Regions from separate parts of the Pseudomonas sp. LBUM1646 genome, predicted to be linked through region 1. Evidence: predicted binding sites of a transcription regulator. Region 1 holds the regulator's gene; the other holds the start of a gene.

Region 1 (8,993 bases):
GGAGGCCTTGGCCTTGGCGACTTCCCCGGCCCAATTGTTGATGGTTGCGTCCAGGTTGTTGCCATTGCGCTGCATCGCGTCAGCGAACTGATCGCGGAACAGCTTGCCGATGTTGATGCCGTTGATGATTACGTTGCGCAGTTTCCACTCGCCGTTGATCTTCTCCAGGGTGTACTGCACCGGATAAACCGCGCCGTTGGTACCCTTGACCGTCATGCCAACGCTGGTACGGTCGCCCGACTCATCCTTGGCAGGGTCAACGGTGATGCCCTGGTTGTTGTATTCGAGCAAGGCGTTGCCATAGAACTGGAACAGGCCTTTCTTGAAGTTTTCCTGAAAGGTCTGCATCTGCGCTGGCGTGGCTTTGCGCGAGTATTTGACCGTCATGATGCTTTTGGAAATACCTTCGGCATCCACCACAGGTCCGACGATGGTGTTCAGCGCCGTGTAGAAATCTTGTGGATCTGTCTTGTACTTCTCTTTATTGGTCGACAGATCGGCGAGCATCCGGGTCGTGGTGTCCTGAACCAGATCGTGCGCCGACTGTGCCGCCACGGCGTTAGCCATCAACGGCAGGGCCGCGAGTAATACCAACAGGCCACGTCGCAAGGTAGAGATCATTCAAAAGCTCCTCATTTGGCGTCTTTGCTAACGGTATTGAGCAGGAATTTACCGATCAGGTCCTCGAGCACCAGCGACGACTGGGTGTCATGGATGGTTCCACCATCCTTGAGCAAGGCTTGTTCCCCGCCCACGCTGATACCGATGTATTTCTCGCCCAACAGGCCAGCCGTGAGGATAGATGCAGTGGAGTCAGTCGGCAGATTATCTACACGCTTTTCCAGCTGCATGGTCACCCGACCGGTGAAACTGTCGCGGTCCAGATCGATCGCTGTGACCTTGCCGATGGTCACACCGGCCATGGTCACTTTAGCTCTGACAGTCAAACCGGCGATATTGTCGAAGTAAGCATAAAGTTTATACGACTCGGTGGTTGCGCTCGGGGACAGGCCACTGACCCGCAACGCAAGCAGCAGCAAAGCCAGGATGCCAGCCAGCAGGAAAAGGCCGACACCGATTTCCAGGGTGCGGTTTTGCATCAGAAATCTCCAAACATCAAGGCGGTCAGAATAAAGTCCAGGCCGAGCACTGCCAAAGAGGCATACACCACGGTCTTGGTTGTGGCACGACTGATCCCCTCGGAAGTGGGCTCGCAGTCATAGCCTTGGAATACGGCAATCCAGGTCACGACAAACCCGAAAACAATGCTTTTGATGATGCCGTTGAGCACGTCGCCATTGAACGTCACGCTGTTTTGCATGTTCGCCCAGTAGGAGCCGTCATAGACCCCCAGCCAGTCGACTGCGACCCACGAACCACCCCAGATCCCGACGACGCTGAAAATCATCGCCAGCACCGGCAGGGAAATGAAACCGGCCCACAGACGCGGGGCAACGATGTACTTGAGCGGGTCGACACCAATCATTTCCAGACTGGACAACTGCTCGGTGGACTTCATGTTGCCGATTTCGGCCGTCAGGGCCGAACCGGCGCGCCCGGCGAACAGCAATGCCGTCACCACCGGCCCCAGCTCACGCAGCAACGTCAGGGCAACCATCTGCCCGACGGCCTGTTCCGAACCGTAGCTGGACAGGATATTGAAGCCTTGCAGCGCCAATACCATGCCGATGAACACCCCGGAGACCACGATGATCACCAGGGACATCACGCCGATCGAATGCAGTTGTTTGATCAGCAAGCCGAAACCGCCGCCAATACCGCCACGGCCCAGCAACGCATGAAACAGGAAAATCGCCGCCCGCCCGAACACCCCCACGGCATCGATGGCCGCGTGGCCGAACCGGCGCACTCTTTCTATTAGTGAAATCTTGCGCATCAGCGCTTCCCCAGAAGATCTGCGCGGTAATCCGTCGCTGGAAAGTGATAGGCGACCGGACCGTCGGGTTCGCCTGTCATGAATTGACGGATACGCGGTTCTTCCGAGTTCATCAGTTCTTCAGGCGTGCCCTGCCCCAACACTTGCCCTTCGCCCACTACATAAATGTAATCGGCAATGCTCGCGGTCTCGGCCAGATCGTGGGAAACCACGATGCTGGTGATGCCCAGCGCATCATTGAGCAGGCGGATCAGGCGCACCAGCACGCCCATGGCGATCGGGTCCTGCCCGACAAAGGGCTCGTCATACATGAGGATCTGCGGATCAAGGGCGATGGCTCGCGCCAGCGCGACGCGACGCTTCATGCCGCCGGACAATTCGTCAGGCATCAGCTCGATGGCGCCACGCAAGCCCACGGCCTGCAATTTGAGCAGGACGATGTCACGGATCATTTCTTCCGGCAGCTCGGTATGAACGCGCAGCGGAAAGGCAACGTTCTCGAATACATCGAGATCGGTAAACAATGCACCGCTCTGGAACAGCACGCCCATGTGCTTGCGCGCATCGAACAGGTCGCTGCGAGATAACGTGGGCAGGTTCTGACCATTGACCCAGACTTCACCGCCGGAAGGTCGCAACTGTGCGCCCATCAGCCGTAACAGGGTGGTCTTGCCACACCCGGAAGGCCCCATGATGCCGGTGACCTTGCCGCGTGGGATACGGATATCGACGTTATTGAAAATGCTGCGCGTACCGCGCTTGAAGGTCAGTCCCTTCAGCTCGACCGCGTAGGCGTTATCGGCACTCATCTAAACTCCTTGCGATGCAGCCTCTCACTCGGACGCCTGGCTTTCTGTCGAAAGCACATACCTCCCCGGGCAGGCCGAACTGGCGGCGAACTATATCACTGCAACAGCTCAGCGCCCAAGGCCCAAGCCGGGGCATGTTCAGCAACACGACAGGCAAATACACTGATTTGGAGGGATTCGGTAACAGCTATTTACAAAGCACGACGAACTAGCGTGAGGGTTTCGATCATTACCGCTATAATCGCCGCCTTTTCATCGGGCTATACGATTCTGACATGAGCCAATCCAGCGACCTGATTCAATCGGCACAACGCACCATCCGTCTCGAAGTGGAAGCCGTACAAGGCTTGCTGCCCCATATCGACGCGGATTTCGTACGCGCTTGCGAGATGATTCTGGCCAGCAAAGGCCGCGTGGTCGTGCTCGGCATGGGCAAATCCGGGCACATCGGCAACAAAATTGCCGCCACCCTGGCCAGCACCGGCACCACGGCGTTCTTCGTGCACCCGGCCGAAGCCAGTCACGGCGACATGGGCATGATCACCCGCGACGACATCATCCTGGCGCTGTCGAACTCCGGCTCCACCAATGAAATCGTCACCCTGTTGCCGCTGATCAAGCGTCAGGGTATCCAGTTGATCAGCATGACCGGCAACCCTGACTCGGCGCTGGCCAAGGCGGCCGAGATCAACCTGAACGTTCATGTGGAGCATGAAGCCTGCCCGCTGAACCTGGCGCCGACCTCCTCCACCACTGCAGCATTGGTCATGGGCGACGCCCTGGCTGTTGCGCTGCTGGAAGCGCGCGGCTTTACGGCTGAAGACTTCGCCTTTTCCCACCCAGGCGGTGCGCTTGGCCGCCGTCTGCTGCTGAAAGTGGAAACCGTCATGCACGCCGGCGCAGAACTCCCCTTGGTGCAACGCGGCACGCTGCTCAAGGACGCCTTGATGGAAATGACCCGCAAGGGCCTGGGCATGACGGCGATCGTGGAGCCCGACGGCAAACTGGCCGGGATTTTCACTGACGGCGACTTGCGCCGCACGCTGGACCGCACCATCGACATCCACCACACGACCATTGATGAGGTCATGACTATTCATGGCAAGACCGCCCGTGCCGATATGCTGGCAGCCGAGGCCCTGAAAATCATGGAAGACCATCGAATCAACGCACTGGTAGTCGTCGACAAGGAAGACCGCCCGGTTGGCGCCTTCAACCTGTCCGACCTGCTGCGTGCAGGAGTAATGTGATGAGCAACGACCTGTTGCAACGCGGCAAGAACATCAAACTGGCCGTCTTTGACGTCGACGGTGTCCTCACCGACGGACGCTTGTACTTCCTGGAAGACGGCAGCGAATTCAAGACTTTCAGCACCCTCGACGGCCAAGGCATCAAGATGTTGATGGCAGCCGGCGTGCAGACCGCTATCATCAGCGGCCGCAAGACCCCAGTGGTCGAACGTCGAGCGAAAAACCTCGGCATTCCACACCTGTATCAGGGTCGCGAAGACAAACTGGTGGTGCTCGACGAGCTTCTAGCCCAACTCAACCTAAGCTATGAACAGGTCGCCTACCTCGGTGACGACCTGCCAGACCTGCCGGTGATTCGCCGCGTCGGCCTGGGCATGGCGGTGGCCAATGCCGCCAGCTTCGTGCGCGAACACGCCCACGGTGTCACCCAGGCCCGTGGCGGCGAAGGTGCCGCCCGCGAATTCTGCGAACTGATCCTGCGCGCCCAGGGCCGTCTAGATGCGGCCAACGCCGCGTACTTGTGAGCCATTTATGTTTATTCTGAGCAAAAAGTTTCGCAGATTCCTGCTGTTCGGTTGCATCGCTGCGATATTCGCGGCGGTCGGCTACTGGAACATCAGCCCGGAACGCTTCCTCGACAAGCCAGTCGTCAAGGTCGATGAAAGCGCGATCGACTATTACGCCCTCAACGCCCACAGCGTGCAGTACCTGCCCGACGGCGGCTTGCAGTACGATTTGACGTCCGACAAGGTCGAGCACCTCAAGGCGACCGACGTGTCGTTGCTGACCAACCCCGACCTGAACATGTACCGCGGCACCGAGTTCCCGTGGCATGTCACGAGCTTGCGCGGTGAAGTGAATGCGGATGGCACCCAAGTAGAACTGATCGACTCGGTACGTATCGCACGCACCGATGAACAGAACCGCGAATTGATTGTTACCAGCACCCGTATGACAGTGTTCCCGCAGCAGCAATATGCGCAGACCGATCAACCCGTTAGAATCGACGGCGCTGGCGGTGTGTCGACTGGCAACGGAATGAAAGCGTATTTGAAAGAAAGCAGGATACACCTGCTATCGAACGTAAGAGGACAGTATGAGGCTCGTTAAAACCCTCCCTATTTTGCTCAGTCTGGGCGCAGCACTGGGAAGCGTGAGCGCCTGGGCTCTGCCGAACGATCAAGAGCAGCCTATCCGCATTCAGGCCGACGATGCCCAACTGGACGACAAGAATGGCGTTGCCACCTATAAAGGTGACGTGATCATTACTCAGGGCTCGATGAAGGTCACCGGCAACACCGTGACCATCACCCGCACCCCGACCGGCGACATCGACGTAGTGACCTCGGTGGGCAACCTCGCCTACTTCGAGCAGCTGCAGACCGCTGGCGACACCAAGCCTGTTCAGGGCTGGGGCGTGACCATCCAGTACCACGCCGCGCAAAACCGCGTCGTGCTGATCGATAAGGCCAAGGTTGTCGACAAGGACAACAACACCACCCAGGGCGAGAAAATCGTCTACGACACGGTCAAGAAACTGGCGAGCGCCGGCCGTGCCACGGGCAGCAAGGTCACCGAGGCGCGTCCGCGCATCGACATGGTGATCCAGCCGAAGCCGAAAAACGACGCGAAAAAGGCTCAGTAATGGCAACTCTGAAAGCTCAGCATCTGGCCAAGAGCTATAAGAGCCGCCAGGTCGTGCGTGACGTCAGCCTGTCGATCGACAGCGGCCAGATTGTTGGCCTGCTGGGCCCGAACGGCGCCGGCAAGACCACCTGCTTCTACATGATCGTCGGCCTGGTACAGGCCGATCAGGGCCGCGTCCTGATCGACGACCTGGATGTCAGCCACCAGCCAATGCACGGCCGTGCAAAGGCTGGTATCGGCTATCTTCCGCAAGAAGCATCGATCTTCCGCAAACTGTCGGTGGCCGACAACATCATGGCTATCCTCGAGACCCGCAAGGAACTCGACAAGGCGGATCGTCGCAAGGAGCTGGAAAGCCTGCTGCAGGAATTCCACATCAGCCACATCCGTGACAACCTCGGCATGAGCCTGTCCGGTGGTGAACGCCGCCGCGTGGAAATCGCCCGGGCACTGGCCACCAACCCGAAATTCATCCTGCTCGACGAACCGTTCGCCGGTGTAGACCCGATTTCGGTAGGCGATATCAAACAGATCATCCATCACCTCAAGGCCAAGGGCATTGGCGTGCTGATCACTGACCACAACGTCCGTGAAACCCTGGATATCTGCGAAACCGCCTACATCGTCAACGATGGCCAGCTGATCGCCGAAGGCGACTCCGCCACCATCCTGGCCAACGAACTGGTCAAGGAAGTGTATCTGGGCCATGAGTTCCGCCTTTAAGCATCAAGGTGTCTGGCTGGTTGTCCGAGCGCTCGAATCGATAAAAAATCAATACTTTTTTATTGTTACAGCGCTCTAGGCAAACGCTGCGGTTTCGGGCATATAATTTGCTTAAGTTTGGCGCTCCGGCGCCCTGTAGTGGATGGCGCATGCGCGCCGGCGAATAAGGTGTTAAGCCCCTGCCATGAAACCATCGCTAGTCTTGAGAATGGGCCAGCAGCTGACGATGACACCTCAGCTGCAACAGGCCATCCGCCTGCTCCAATTGTCGACCCTGGACCTGCAACAGGAAATCCAGGAGGCCCTGGAGTCCAATCCGATGCTCGAACGCCAGGAAGAAGGCGACGACTTCGATAATGCCGACCCCTTGGCCGACAAAGCCGAACAGCAACCCAACGCCGACGTTTCAGAACCCTCCTACCAGGAAACCGCCCCGACGGTGGACAACCTCGAGGAAGGTGACTGGAACGAGCGCATTCCCAACGAGCTGCCCGTCGACACCGCCTGGGAAGACGTCTACCAGACCAGCGCCAGCAGCCTGCCAAGCAACGATGACGACGAATGGGATTTCACCACTCGCACATCGGTCGGCGAAAGCCTGCAAAGCCACCTGCTCTGGCAACTGAACCTGGCGCCGATGTCCGACACCGATCGCCTGATCGCCGTGACCCTGATCGATTGCATCAACAATCAGGGCTACCTGGACGAAACCCTCGAGGAAATCCTCGAAGCCTTCGATCCGGAACTGGACATCGAACTGGACGAAATCGAAGCCGTCCTGCACCGCATCCAGCAATTCGAACCGGCCGGCATCGGCGCTCGAAACCTGGGCGAATGCCTGTTGCTGCAATTGCGCCAACTGTCCGCCAAAACCCCTTGGCTGGCCGAGGCCAAGCGCCTGGTCACCGATTACATCGACCTGCTCGGCAGCCGCGACTACAGCCAGCTGATGCGCCGCATGAAGCTCAAGGAAGATGAACTGCGCCAGGTGATCGAGCTGGTCCAGAGCCTGAACCCTCGTCCAGGTTCGCAGATCGAGTCCAGCGAAGCCGAGTACGTCGTTCCCGATGTGATCGTGCGCAAGGACAACGAGCGCTGGCTGGTGGAGTTGAACCAGGAGTCGGTGCCACGCCTGCGGGTCAACGCCCAGTACGCCGGTTTCGTGCGCCGCGCCGACACCAGCGCCGACAACACCTTCATGCGCAATCAGTTGCAGGAAGCCCGCTGGTTCATCAAGAGCCTGCAGAGCCGCAACGAAACCCTGATGAAAGTGGCCACCCAGATCGTCGAGCACCAGCGCGGCTTCCTGGAATATGGCGACGAAGCCATGAAACCGCTGGTCCTGCATGACATCGCCGAAGCGGTTGGCATGCACGAATCGACGATTTCACGGGTAACCACCCAAAAGTTCATGCATACCCCACGGGGCATTTATGAGCTGAAATACTTTTTCTCCAGCCACGTCAGCACCTCTGAAGGCGGCGAATGCTCGTCCACGGCGATCCGCGCGATCATCAAAAAACTGGTTGCCGCGGAAAATCAGAAAAAGCCGTTGAGTGACAGCAAGATCGCTGGTTTACTGGAGGCACAAGGCATTCAGGTGGCTCGCCGCACCGTCGCCAAGTACCGCGAGTCCCTGGGGATCGCGCCTTCGAGCGAACGCAAGCGGTTGATGTAAGCCACAGCACAGCGTTCCAGTGGCAGGTACCTTTACCTGCCGCTTTATGCACTGGCAACGAAGGAGAAGCTGTATGCAAGTCAACATCAGTGGACACCAACTGGAAGTGACCGAACCCCTGCGCGCCTACATCGGCGAAAAACTCGAACGATTAGAGCGGCATTTCGACAAGATCACTAACGTGCAGGTCACGATGACGGTCGAAAAGCTGAAGCAGAAAATCGAAGCCACCCTGCATATTCCCGGCAATGAAGTGGTCGCCAACGCGGAGCACACCGATATGTACGCGGCGATCGACGCATTGACCGACAAGCTGGATAAACAACTCAAAAAGCATAAGGAAAAGACCCAGAGCCTCCTCCAGGGCGCGACCGGTCGTTAACACTCCCAACCCATGATCCGACTTGAAAACATCCTGACCCCCGGCCGTTCCCTCGTGAACGTGCCGGGCGGCAGTAAAAAGAAAGCCCTCGAGCAAATTGCCAACCTGATCGCCCGGGAAGTGCCGGATCTGGAGATGCAAGATGTCTTCGAGGCTCTGATTGCCCGTGAAAAACTCGGTTCCACCGGTTTTGGCAACGGCATCGCTATCCCTCATTGTCGCCTCAAGGGCTGCAACTCGCCCATCAGCGCCCTGATGCACCTTGATGCACCGATCGATTTTGACGCCATCGACGGCGCCCCGGTTGACCTGCTGTTCGTCTTGCTGGTCCCGGAAGCTGCCACCGATGCGCACCTGGAGTTGCTGCGCCAGATCGCCAGCATGCTTGATCGCAAGGAAGTACGCGAGAAACTGCGTAGTGCCCCGAGCAACGAAGCCTTGTATCAGGTTGTCCTGAGCGAGCAAAACGGTCAGTAATCATGCGCTTGATCATCGTCAGTGGCCGCTCCGGCTCAGGTAAAAGTACGGCGCTCAATGTCCTTGAGGACAACGGCTACTACTGCATCGACAACCTGCCCGCCGGCTTGCTGCCGGAACTGGCCGAACG
Region 2 (8,993 bases), 1.3 Mb from region 1:
GGTGCGGTCGAGGATGACTTTTTGGCACGTCGAGACCAGGCGATTCTGGAGTTGTTCTATTCCTCGGGCTTGCGCCTCTCAGAGCTGACCGGGCTCAATCTCGATCAACTCGACTTGGCGGACGGCATGGTCCAGGTACTCGGCAAGGGCAGCAAGACACGCCTGTTGCCGGTGGGCAAAAAGGCTCGCGAAGCACTGGAGCTGTGGCTGCCATTGCGCGCCATGACCAACCCATCGGACGACGCGGTGTTTGTCAGCCAACAAGGCCGGCGCCTCGGCCCCCGGGCGATTCAAGTGCGGGTCAAAGCCGCAGGCGAACGCGAACTGGGGCAAAACCTGCACCCGCACATGCTGCGGCACTCCTTCGCCAGCCACTTGCTCGAGTCCTCGCAAGACCTGCGCGCGGTGCAGGAACTGCTCGGCCACTCGGACATCAAGACCACCCAGATCTATACCCACCTGGACTTCCAGCACCTGGCGACGGTCTACGACAACGCCCATCCACGGGCCAAACGCATCAAAGGCGATGAGTCATGAGAATCCAGTTGATCACCTTCGACCTCGACGACACCCTGTGGGACACCGCCCCGGTGATCGTCAGCGCCGAAGCCATGTTGCGTGAATGGCTGACCGAACACGCGCCGAAGCTGGGCGCGGTGCCGGTGGAGCATTTGTGGACCATTCGTGAGCGGGTATTGAGCAACGAACCCGCCCTGAAGCACCGCATTAGCGCCCTGCGGCGGCGGGTTCTTTTTCATGCGCTGGAAGATGCTGGTTACGATCACGAACAGGCTTCGGACTTGGCAGATCAAAGCTTCGAAGTGTTTTTGCACGCCCGGCATCAACTGCAAATCTTCCCGGAAGTGCAGCCGACCCTGGAGACCCTGGCCAACCATTACGCCCTCGGCGTGGTCACCAATGGCAACGCCGACGTGCGTCGCCTGGGGTTGGCGGATTACTTCAAGTTTGCACTGTGCGCCGAAGACATTGGCATCGCCAAGCCTGATGCGCGGCTGTTTCATGAGGCGTTGCAGCGTGGTGGTGCGACAGCCGAGACGGCGGTGCACATTGGCGATCATCCAGGCGATGACATTGCTGGCGCCCAACAGGCAGGGTTGCGCGCGATCTGGTTTAACCCGACGGGCAAGGCCTGGGAAGCGGATCGCTTGCCGGATGCGGAGATTCGCAGCCTGACCGATTTGCCGGCGTTGCTCGCGCGCTGGAATTCAGTTTAGTTTTGCGGTGCTTTTGAAAAGATCGCAGCCTTCGGCAGCTCCTACATTGCATGGCGTACACCTGTAGGAGCTGCCGAAGGCTGCGATCTTTTGATTTTGTTGCACCCATGAAAAAGCCCGCAGCGACGGCGGGCTTTTTCAGCAAGCAAGACAGTAGCAGGCGCTTAGATAGGCCGGCTGCCGTACTTGTTGTCAGGTTTCTTGGGCGGATCGGCGACCACATTGGCCTCCACTTCCTGCACCTTGCCACCTTTGGCCAGGAACTCTTCCATGGCCTTGGCCAGGGCGTCGCGCTCCTTGTTTTTGGCTTCGACGCTCGGCAGCTCATCGACTGACACAGCAGCCTTGGCCTTGCCTTTGGCGGTCGGAGCCGGCGTTTCACCGCCGTCGTCGTCAGCAACGTCTTCCGCTGCTGCCTCCAGGCCTTCTTCGGCCTCGTCTTCGTCGCCTACTTCGAGGTCGTCGTTTTCCAGATCATCGTCGCTCATGTTCTACCTCATGACTTGCGAAAAGCAGATTAGTTATAGCCCAGCTTCGCCATCTGTCGAAGGCCGCCGGAAAAAATTCTACAACCGCTGGTAATCAGTGGTTTATGCCCCTTCACCGTGCACGGTGGCGAGGACTTTACGGGCACCGCCAAAATCACGGTGCTCGCCCAGATAAACGCCTTGCCAGGTCCCCAACGCCAGTCGGCCTGCCGAAATCGGCAAACTGAGCTGACAGCCAAGCACGCTGGCCTTGAAGTGCGCCGGGAGGTCGTCCAGGCCTTCGTCGTTATGCTCATAGCCGTCTGTTCCTTGTGGGATCAGACGATTGAAAAATCGTTCGAAGTCGCGACGTACCGCCGGATCGGCGTTTTCGTTGATGGTCAACGACGCCGAGGTATGCTGCAGCCACAAATGCAACAGACCGACCCGGCACGCCTTGAGTTCAGGCAGGCCGGCGAGTAACTCGTCCGTTACCAGATGAAAGCCCCGGGGCCTTGCCCGCAGGGTAATCAGAGTCTGTTGCCACATACAGTTCTCCGCACGTTCGGGGCGCATTCTAGCGCGCTCTGGGAAAAAACAAAGGCCCTAATATTCCTGCATTGCTGTAAGTTTTTCGCCCCAGAAAAACGCTCGCCGTAAACACGACATAAGCCGTAGGAAAAAACCTTTCAGCTACCTCTTAAATGACAAATCACGGACAAAAAAATGCCCGGCAAGCCGGGCAAGTTTTTTTCTGCGTGTCTTACAAGTTGTAGCCGCGTTCGTTGTGTTGTGCCAGATCGAGGCCGACCGCTTCTTCTTCCTCGGTGACACGCAGACCCATGACAGCGTCCAGGACCTTGAGAATGATGAAGGTGACGATCGCGGTGTAGATCACCGTGAAGCCCACGCCTTTGGTTTGAATCCAGACTTGTGCGGCGATGTCGGTGACGGTGCCGAAGCCACCCAGGGACGGTGCAGCGAACACACCGGTCAGGATCGCGCCGAGGATACCGCCGATACCGTGCACACCGAAGGCGTCCAGGGAGTCGTCATAGCCGAGTTTGCGTTTCAGGGTGGTGGCGCAGAAGAAGCACACCACGCCAGCCGCCAGGCCGATGACCAGCGCGCCCATCGGGCCCACGGTGCCAGCGGCCGGGGTGATTGCCACCAGACCGGCGACCACACCCGAAGCGATACCCAGTGCACTTGGTTTGCCGTGGGTGATCCACTCCGCGAACATCCAGCCCAGTGCAGCGGCGGCGGTTGCGATCTGGGTCACCAGCATTGCCATACCGGCGGTGCCGTTGGCCGCAGCGGCGGAACCGGCGTTGAAGCCGAACCAACCGACCCACAACATGGCCGCGCCCATCAGGGTGTAACCGAGGTTATGCGGTGCCATCGGGGTGGTCGGAAAGCCTTTGCGCTTGCCCAGTACCAGGCAGCAGATCAGACCGGCCACACCGGCGTTGATGTGCACCACGGTGCCGCCAGCGAAGTCGAGCACGCCCCAGTCCCACAACAGGCCGCCGTTACCGGACCAGACCATGTGCGCAATCGGTGCGTAAACCAGGGTGAACCAGATGCCCATGAAGATCAGCATCGCGGAGAACTTCATCCGCTCGGCGAAGGCACCGACGATCAGCGCCGGGGTGATGATGGCGAAGGTCATCTGGAAGGTCACGAACACCGCTTCAGGAAACAACGCCGCCGGACCGGTGATGCTGGCTGGCGTGATGCCGGCGAGGAACGCCTTGCCCATGCCGCCGAAGAACGAGTTGAAGTTGACGACGCCCTGTTCCATACCGGTGGTGTCGAACGCAACGCTGTAGCCATAAATGACCCACAGGATGCTGATCAGACCGGTAATGGCGAAGCACTGCATCATCACGGAAAGAATGTTTTTGGAACGAACCATGCCGCCGTAGAACAGCGCAAGGCCCGGAATGGTCATGAACAGCACGAGGGCTGTCGAGGTCAACATCCAGGCGGTGTCGCCGGAATTGAGGACTGGGGCCGCCACTTCGTCTGCCGCCATAGCCAGGCTGGGCATTACGAGGGACAACAGGGCTCCTAGCCCTGCGAATTTACGCAGAGTCATATTGTTTTCTCCTGGGGCGTTGGGTTTGTGGCGGCTTAGATTGCGTCGGTATCGGTTTCGCCGGTACGGATGCGAATCGCCTGTTCCAGATTGACCACGAAGATCTTGCCGTCACCGATCTTGCCGGTGTTGGCTGCCTTGGTTATCGCCTCGATAACCCGGTCAAGATCCTTGTCGTCAATGGCGACATCAATCTTCACCTTGGGCAGAAAATCGACCACGTACTCCGCGCCGCGATACAGCTCGGTGTGACCCTTCTGCCGACCGAAGCCTTTGACCTCAGTAACGGTAATGCCCTGCACGCCGATCTCGGACAACGACTCGCGTACATCGTCCAGTTTGAACGGCTTGATGATGGCAGTGACTAGCTTCATGAAAACTCTCTCCCGAATTGGTGGACTTGCCCCAGGAAAACAAACCCGTCTCAAGTCTAAGCGCAGTGCCTGGCTTTGTAACGCATCGTCGGCCCAACCTGCCCGTCCGACGCCAGCTAACCACTCCGTGCGAAACTTCCCCGTTTCACGTGGCGCACTGCATTCGTCACAGCGACTGCATCAGTGCATGGGTCAAGGGTGACTAAGCAGAAAGCTTGCCATCTCGCCAAAACCCACTGAATTCAACCCTTTGGCCGCTGCTGCAAGCCACTTCCCACACATGCTGGCGCCGTTACGCACAACAACAGTGCGTTGCCGTCCGTCCGCCTGCGCGAAAAGCGTGCATCCCTGCCTGCGGGATTGACTATAGACACTGCGTGATACACTGCCCGCCATTGTTTCCAGGACTTTCCCCATGCTCGCACCCAAAGACTTCCTCGACGCCCTGAGCGGCACCGCCTCCCGCCTCTTCAGCGGCGAAAACCCGCTGCCGAAAAGCGAAATCGAAAGCCAGTTCAAGGCTTTGTTGCAGAGCGGCTTCAGCAAGCTGGATCTGGTGAGCCGGGAAGAGTTTGATAGTCAGATGGTTGTGCTGGCGCGGACCCGGGCACGGCTGGAGAGTCTTGAATCGAAGGTGGCGGAGCTTGAAGCGAAGCTCAATCCGCCTGCCGAATCCGAGTAACTGAATGATCGTTCCCACGCTCTGCGTGGGAATGCCGCCAGGGACGCTCCGCGTTCCGCTTTGGGATGTGACGCAGAGCGTCACGGGATGCATGCCCACGCAGAGCGTGGGAACGATCATTCATCCTCCGCCCCGCCACCATCTCGGCAATGTCCTACAAAGATCACACCGCCGTCCGATAGCGCCGCGAAGCCCAGGTTCCTAAGCTCATCCCAGCTGAATATTCAGCACTGGGTTTGGCGACCTGGATAGCATCTAAACGCATCGCGACCACGTTCGAATCAGGGAATTATTCCCATCTCGAATTATGGCGGCTGTGCGTGGGAGACCTTCGGGTCTGCCGGTTTCCGGATGCACCGGTTCGCCAACCCGCGCATAGCTGCCACCCTTTTCGTTTGGCGACGATCAGAGGCAGTTTCCTTAATTCGCATCCGGGAGCTGCACCATGAATGAAAACTATCTAATCCCCCACGTCTTCACCCGCCACAAACTCCACCTTCACGCGCTTTTGATCGAAAACCAGACTTGGTTCAGCGCCCGAGACCTGGGTCGTCTGCTTCGCCTTTTCCTCGACGAACGCGCTGTCCGAAAACTCGACCCCGATCAACATCAAACCGCGCAAGTCGTCATCCACGGCACTATCGAAAACACCCTGCTGATCAGCGAATCCGGCGTCTACGCCCTGCTCGTCTACCACTACTGCCCCGAATACCGAGGCCTGCGCGAATGGCTGACCCACGACGTAGTGCCAGCCCTGAGAGACGCGCAACACCCCACCTCAACCGAACGCCCGATGCTGAGCCTGCTGAACTGGCCCGAGATGTCGTTGAGTTTGCTGCACTGGAATAACCAACCGTGGATTCGGTTGCAGGATGTTCCGCAGATGCTGGCGGATAGTGAACGGTCGCAGACTGTGGTCAATGCATCGTGGTGGAAGCGTGCTTCGCGGATATTGCAATCGCTTTAAGTATTTAAAGTCCTACCACGTTCGATTTCGGCTTCCCGCAAATCGTAAGTCGCTTGCAGGTTCAGCCAGAACTCGGGCGTGGTATTCAGGCAGCGAGATAACTTGCCCGCTAGATCGGCACTGACACAACGCTGGTACATGACGATTTCGTTTACCGTTTCCAAACACTCGTCCAACGAATGGGCGAACGCTGATTCTGAAATGCCTAACGGCTCAAGAAACTCCTCCTTGAGGATTTCGCCGGGATGAATCGGCCGCATTCCATTACTGTTCATTTTTCCTTCCGAAGGCAGCGATCAAATGACGATCATAAGCAGCCCTGCCAGCCAGACAAGATCGCTCACACCCTTTCGCCGGAGTCCTTCATTAATCCAGGCAACGTCCTACAACAACCTCATCCCGCGACTGATTACGTCGCAAATCCCTACTCCCTTACGCTTCACCCATCAGAAAGACACTCGCAACATCCTGCGAAGATTTGGCACCTGCGCCATCACGCGCCCCCGACTACCCTTCAAAAAACCGCAGGAAGCGGTTCCCGTAAAGCTCAAGGAACGACCATGTCCCTCTCCATCGTCCATAGCCGCGCTCAGATTGGTGTCGATGCGCCCGCCGTTACCGTAGAAGTCCATCTGGCCAACGGTCTGCCGTCATTGACGATGGTTGGTTTACCCGAAGCGGCGGTAAAGGAAAGCAAGGATCGGGTACGCAGCGCGATCATCAACTCGGGTCTGCAATTCCCGGCGCGGCGCATCACGCTGAATCTCGCGCCTGCGGACTTACCGAAGGATGGCGGACGGTTTGATCTGGCAATTGCCTTGGGGATTCTGTCCGCCAGCGTGCAGGTACCGACGTTGACGCTGGATGACATTGAATGCCTGGGAGAGTTGGCGTTGTCCGGCGCGGTACGTGCCGTGAGAGGTGTGTTACCGGCTGCGCTGGCTGCACGCAAGGCCGGGCGTTCGTTGATGGTGCCGCAGGCGAATGCCGAGGAGGCGTGCCTAGCATCCGGGTTGAAGGTGTTTGCCGTGGATCACCTGCTGGAAGCCGTTGCGCACTTCAATGGACATACGCCGGTTGAACCCTACGTTTCCAATGGCTTGCTCTACGCCAGCAAACCCTATCCGGACTTGAATGAGGTGCAGGGGCAAATCTCGGCCAAGCGCGCATTGCTGATTGCGGCGGCTGGGGCTCACAACTTGCTGTTTAGCGGGCCGCCGGGGACTGGGAAAACGCTGTTGGCGAGTCGTTTGCCAGGCTTGCTTCCTCCCTTGGCCGAAAACGAGGCGCTGGAAGTCGCTGCCATTCAATCCGTCACCAGTTGCGTGCCCTTGAGCCACTGGCCGCAAAGACCCTTCCGCCAGCCCCATCACTCAGCCTCGGGCCCGGCGTTGGTGGGCGGTGGTTCGAAGCCGCAACCCGGCGAAATCACCCTCGCCCATCATGGCGTGCTGTTCCTCGACGAACTTCCGGAATTCGATCGAAAGGTGTTGGAGGTTTTGAGGGAGCCACTGGAATCCGGTCACATCGTGATCTCCCGCGCCAAAGACCGCGTGCGCTTCCCGGCACGCTTCCAACTGGTCGCCGCGATGAACCCCTGCCCCTGTGGATATCTTGGCGAACCCAGCGGCAAGTGCAGTTGCACGCCAGACATGGTCCAGCGCTACCGCAACAAACTCTCCGGGCCGCTGCTGGACCGCATCGACCTGCACCTGACCGTCGCCCGAGAAGCCACGGCATTGAATCCTTTACCCAAACCCGGTGATGACACCGCCACAGCTGCCGCACTGGTCGCCGATGCACGGGAGCGGCAACACAAACGCCAAGGCTGCGCCAATGCCTTCCTTGATCTGCCGGGCCTGCGTAGATATTGCAAGTTATCCACAGCCGACGAAACCTGGCTGGAATCCGCTTGCGAACGACTGACCTTATCGCTGAGAGCAGCGCACCGTCTGCTCAAGGTCGCCCGCACGTTGGCAGACCTTGAACAGGCAGATTCCATTACCCGCGAACACTTGGCGGAAGCGTTGCAATATCGGCCGACTGCCAACTGATGGCTTTACTCCTTGCTCAAATCCACCAACGGCACCGACCTCACCTCAGTCGCCCGTCCACCTTGAATCTCATTCACCCGCGTCAACGCCTTATCCACCGCCCCCTTATCCGCCAACAAGCTATAGCGAATCTGGAATTGCTTCTGCTCTTTCACCCCAATCGTCGGCACCAAACCAAGTGGCCGTTGATACCGACGGTTGTAGGAAAAACTCGTCCCCGGTTCCAGCCCGGTGACATAACCCTGACCTTGGGTATCGGTGTTTTTCCACAACGAAAACACCGGCAACTGCTGGGTGTTGAACCCCACCGAAACCCCGAGGCTGCCCGCCTTGTTATGCAGCACAGTCAGCGTATCGCCCTTGGCATCGCCATACGGCACGACGTTGTAGACGGTCTCGTCGTAATCCTTGGTCGGCGCACGGTAGGTCTGCCAGTCTGGCAAATCGCCTTTGGCCTTGTCGTTGAATGGCGAAACCTGTTTCACCGGCGCGGCAAACCGGGCGCCTTGTTCCAGGAATGGGGTGCTGAAGTTGCTGTGGTAGAGCGCTTGGTATTCCTTCGGATAGTCGCCGTTGTTGGTCAAGGTGTCGTTGAGGGCAAACGCGACGCTGCCGGGCTCGGTGACCAGCTCGGTCTGCACCGAGAAATCGACTTTCTTGAACGCCTGCTCCTTCAACTCGCCGCGCAGGCTGATGGCGTACGGCGGTTTTTCATCGATATGCAGGGTGACTTTGCTGGCCGGGATGTTCGCGGCGCGGCCGTGGAGGGTCAGCAGTTCGCCGTTGTCCATGCCGGGGTGGCCGACCCATTCGTAGCCGCAGCGGGCGACCAGTTCGTTGAAGCCTTCGAGCCAGCCCAGGCCGCCACGGCCATTGAGCTCTATAAAGGACGGATTGACCACGTCCTTGACCGGCGAATCCCAGCCCATGCGCACATTGCCTACAGACGCTTGCAGGACGTTCATCCCGCGCGTCGGCACCACCGAGAGTTTCAGCGTGCCGTTATCGATGTCGACAATGCTCACGCCTTCCTGCCGACCGCCATGCAAGGTGCGCAGGGTCACGGAGAAGGGTTTATCGGTTTTCACTCCCAGTTGCTGGCTGGTGATTTGC

Evidence for each region. Region 1 encodes sigma-54, which starts transcription at its own class of promoters, with help from an activator protein. Its sites were predicted from a motif close to ANTGGCATNNANNTTGCTNT; they were not measured.
Region 2: glnK (P-II family nitrogen regulator) is a predicted target of sigma-54. The motif match lies at 4,381-4,400, and genes of this name have one in related genera.

Annotation. Positions count from the first base shown of each region.
Region 1 is NZ_CP166810.1:1,062,942-1,071,934, reverse strand. It holds gene ACA071_RS04615 (MlaC/ttg2D family ABC transporter substrate-binding protein) at 1-621, opposite strand, end outside; gene mlaD (outer membrane lipid asymmetry maintenance protein MlaD) at 633-1,100, opposite strand; gene mlaE (lipid asymmetry maintenance ABC transporter permease subunit MlaE) at 1,100-1,897, opposite strand; gene ACA071_RS04600 (ATP-binding cassette domain-containing protein) at 1,897-2,706, opposite strand; gene ACA071_RS04595 (KpsF/GutQ family sugar-phosphate isomerase) at 2,982-3,956, shown strand; gene ACA071_RS04590 (KdsC family phosphatase) at 3,956-4,480, shown strand; gene lptC (LPS export ABC transporter periplasmic protein LptC) at 4,494-5,066, shown strand; gene lptA (lipopolysaccharide transport periplasmic protein LptA) at 5,053-5,601, shown strand; gene lptB (LPS export ABC transporter ATP-binding protein) at 5,601-6,326, shown strand; gene ACA071_RS04570 (RNA polymerase factor sigma-54) at 6,511-8,004, shown strand; gene hpf (ribosome hibernation-promoting factor, HPF/YfiA family) at 8,078-8,386, shown strand; gene ptsN (PTS IIA-like nitrogen regulatory protein PtsN) at 8,399-8,863, shown strand; gene rapZ (RNase adapter RapZ) at 8,866-8,993, shown strand, end outside.
Region 2 is NZ_CP166810.1:6,691,680-6,700,672, forward strand. It holds gene xerC (tyrosine recombinase XerC) at 1-537, shown strand, start outside; gene ACA071_RS30590 (HAD family hydrolase) at 534-1,235, shown strand; gene sutA (dormancy-specific transcriptional regulator SutA) at 1,400-1,723, opposite strand; gene ACA071_RS30600 (secondary thiamine-phosphate synthase enzyme YjbQ) at 1,826-2,251, opposite strand; gene ACA071_RS30605 (ammonium transporter) at 2,466-3,803, opposite strand; gene glnK (P-II family nitrogen regulator) at 3,839-4,177, opposite strand; gene ACA071_RS30615 (accessory factor UbiK family protein) at 4,593-4,859, shown strand; gene ACA071_RS30620 (BRO-N domain-containing protein) at 5,305-5,826, shown strand; gene ACA071_RS30625 (HigA family addiction module antitoxin) at 5,823-6,101, opposite strand; gene ACA071_RS30630 (YifB family Mg chelatase-like AAA ATPase) at 6,387-7,880, shown strand; gene ACA071_RS30635 (aldose 1-epimerase family protein) at 7,886-8,993, opposite strand, start outside.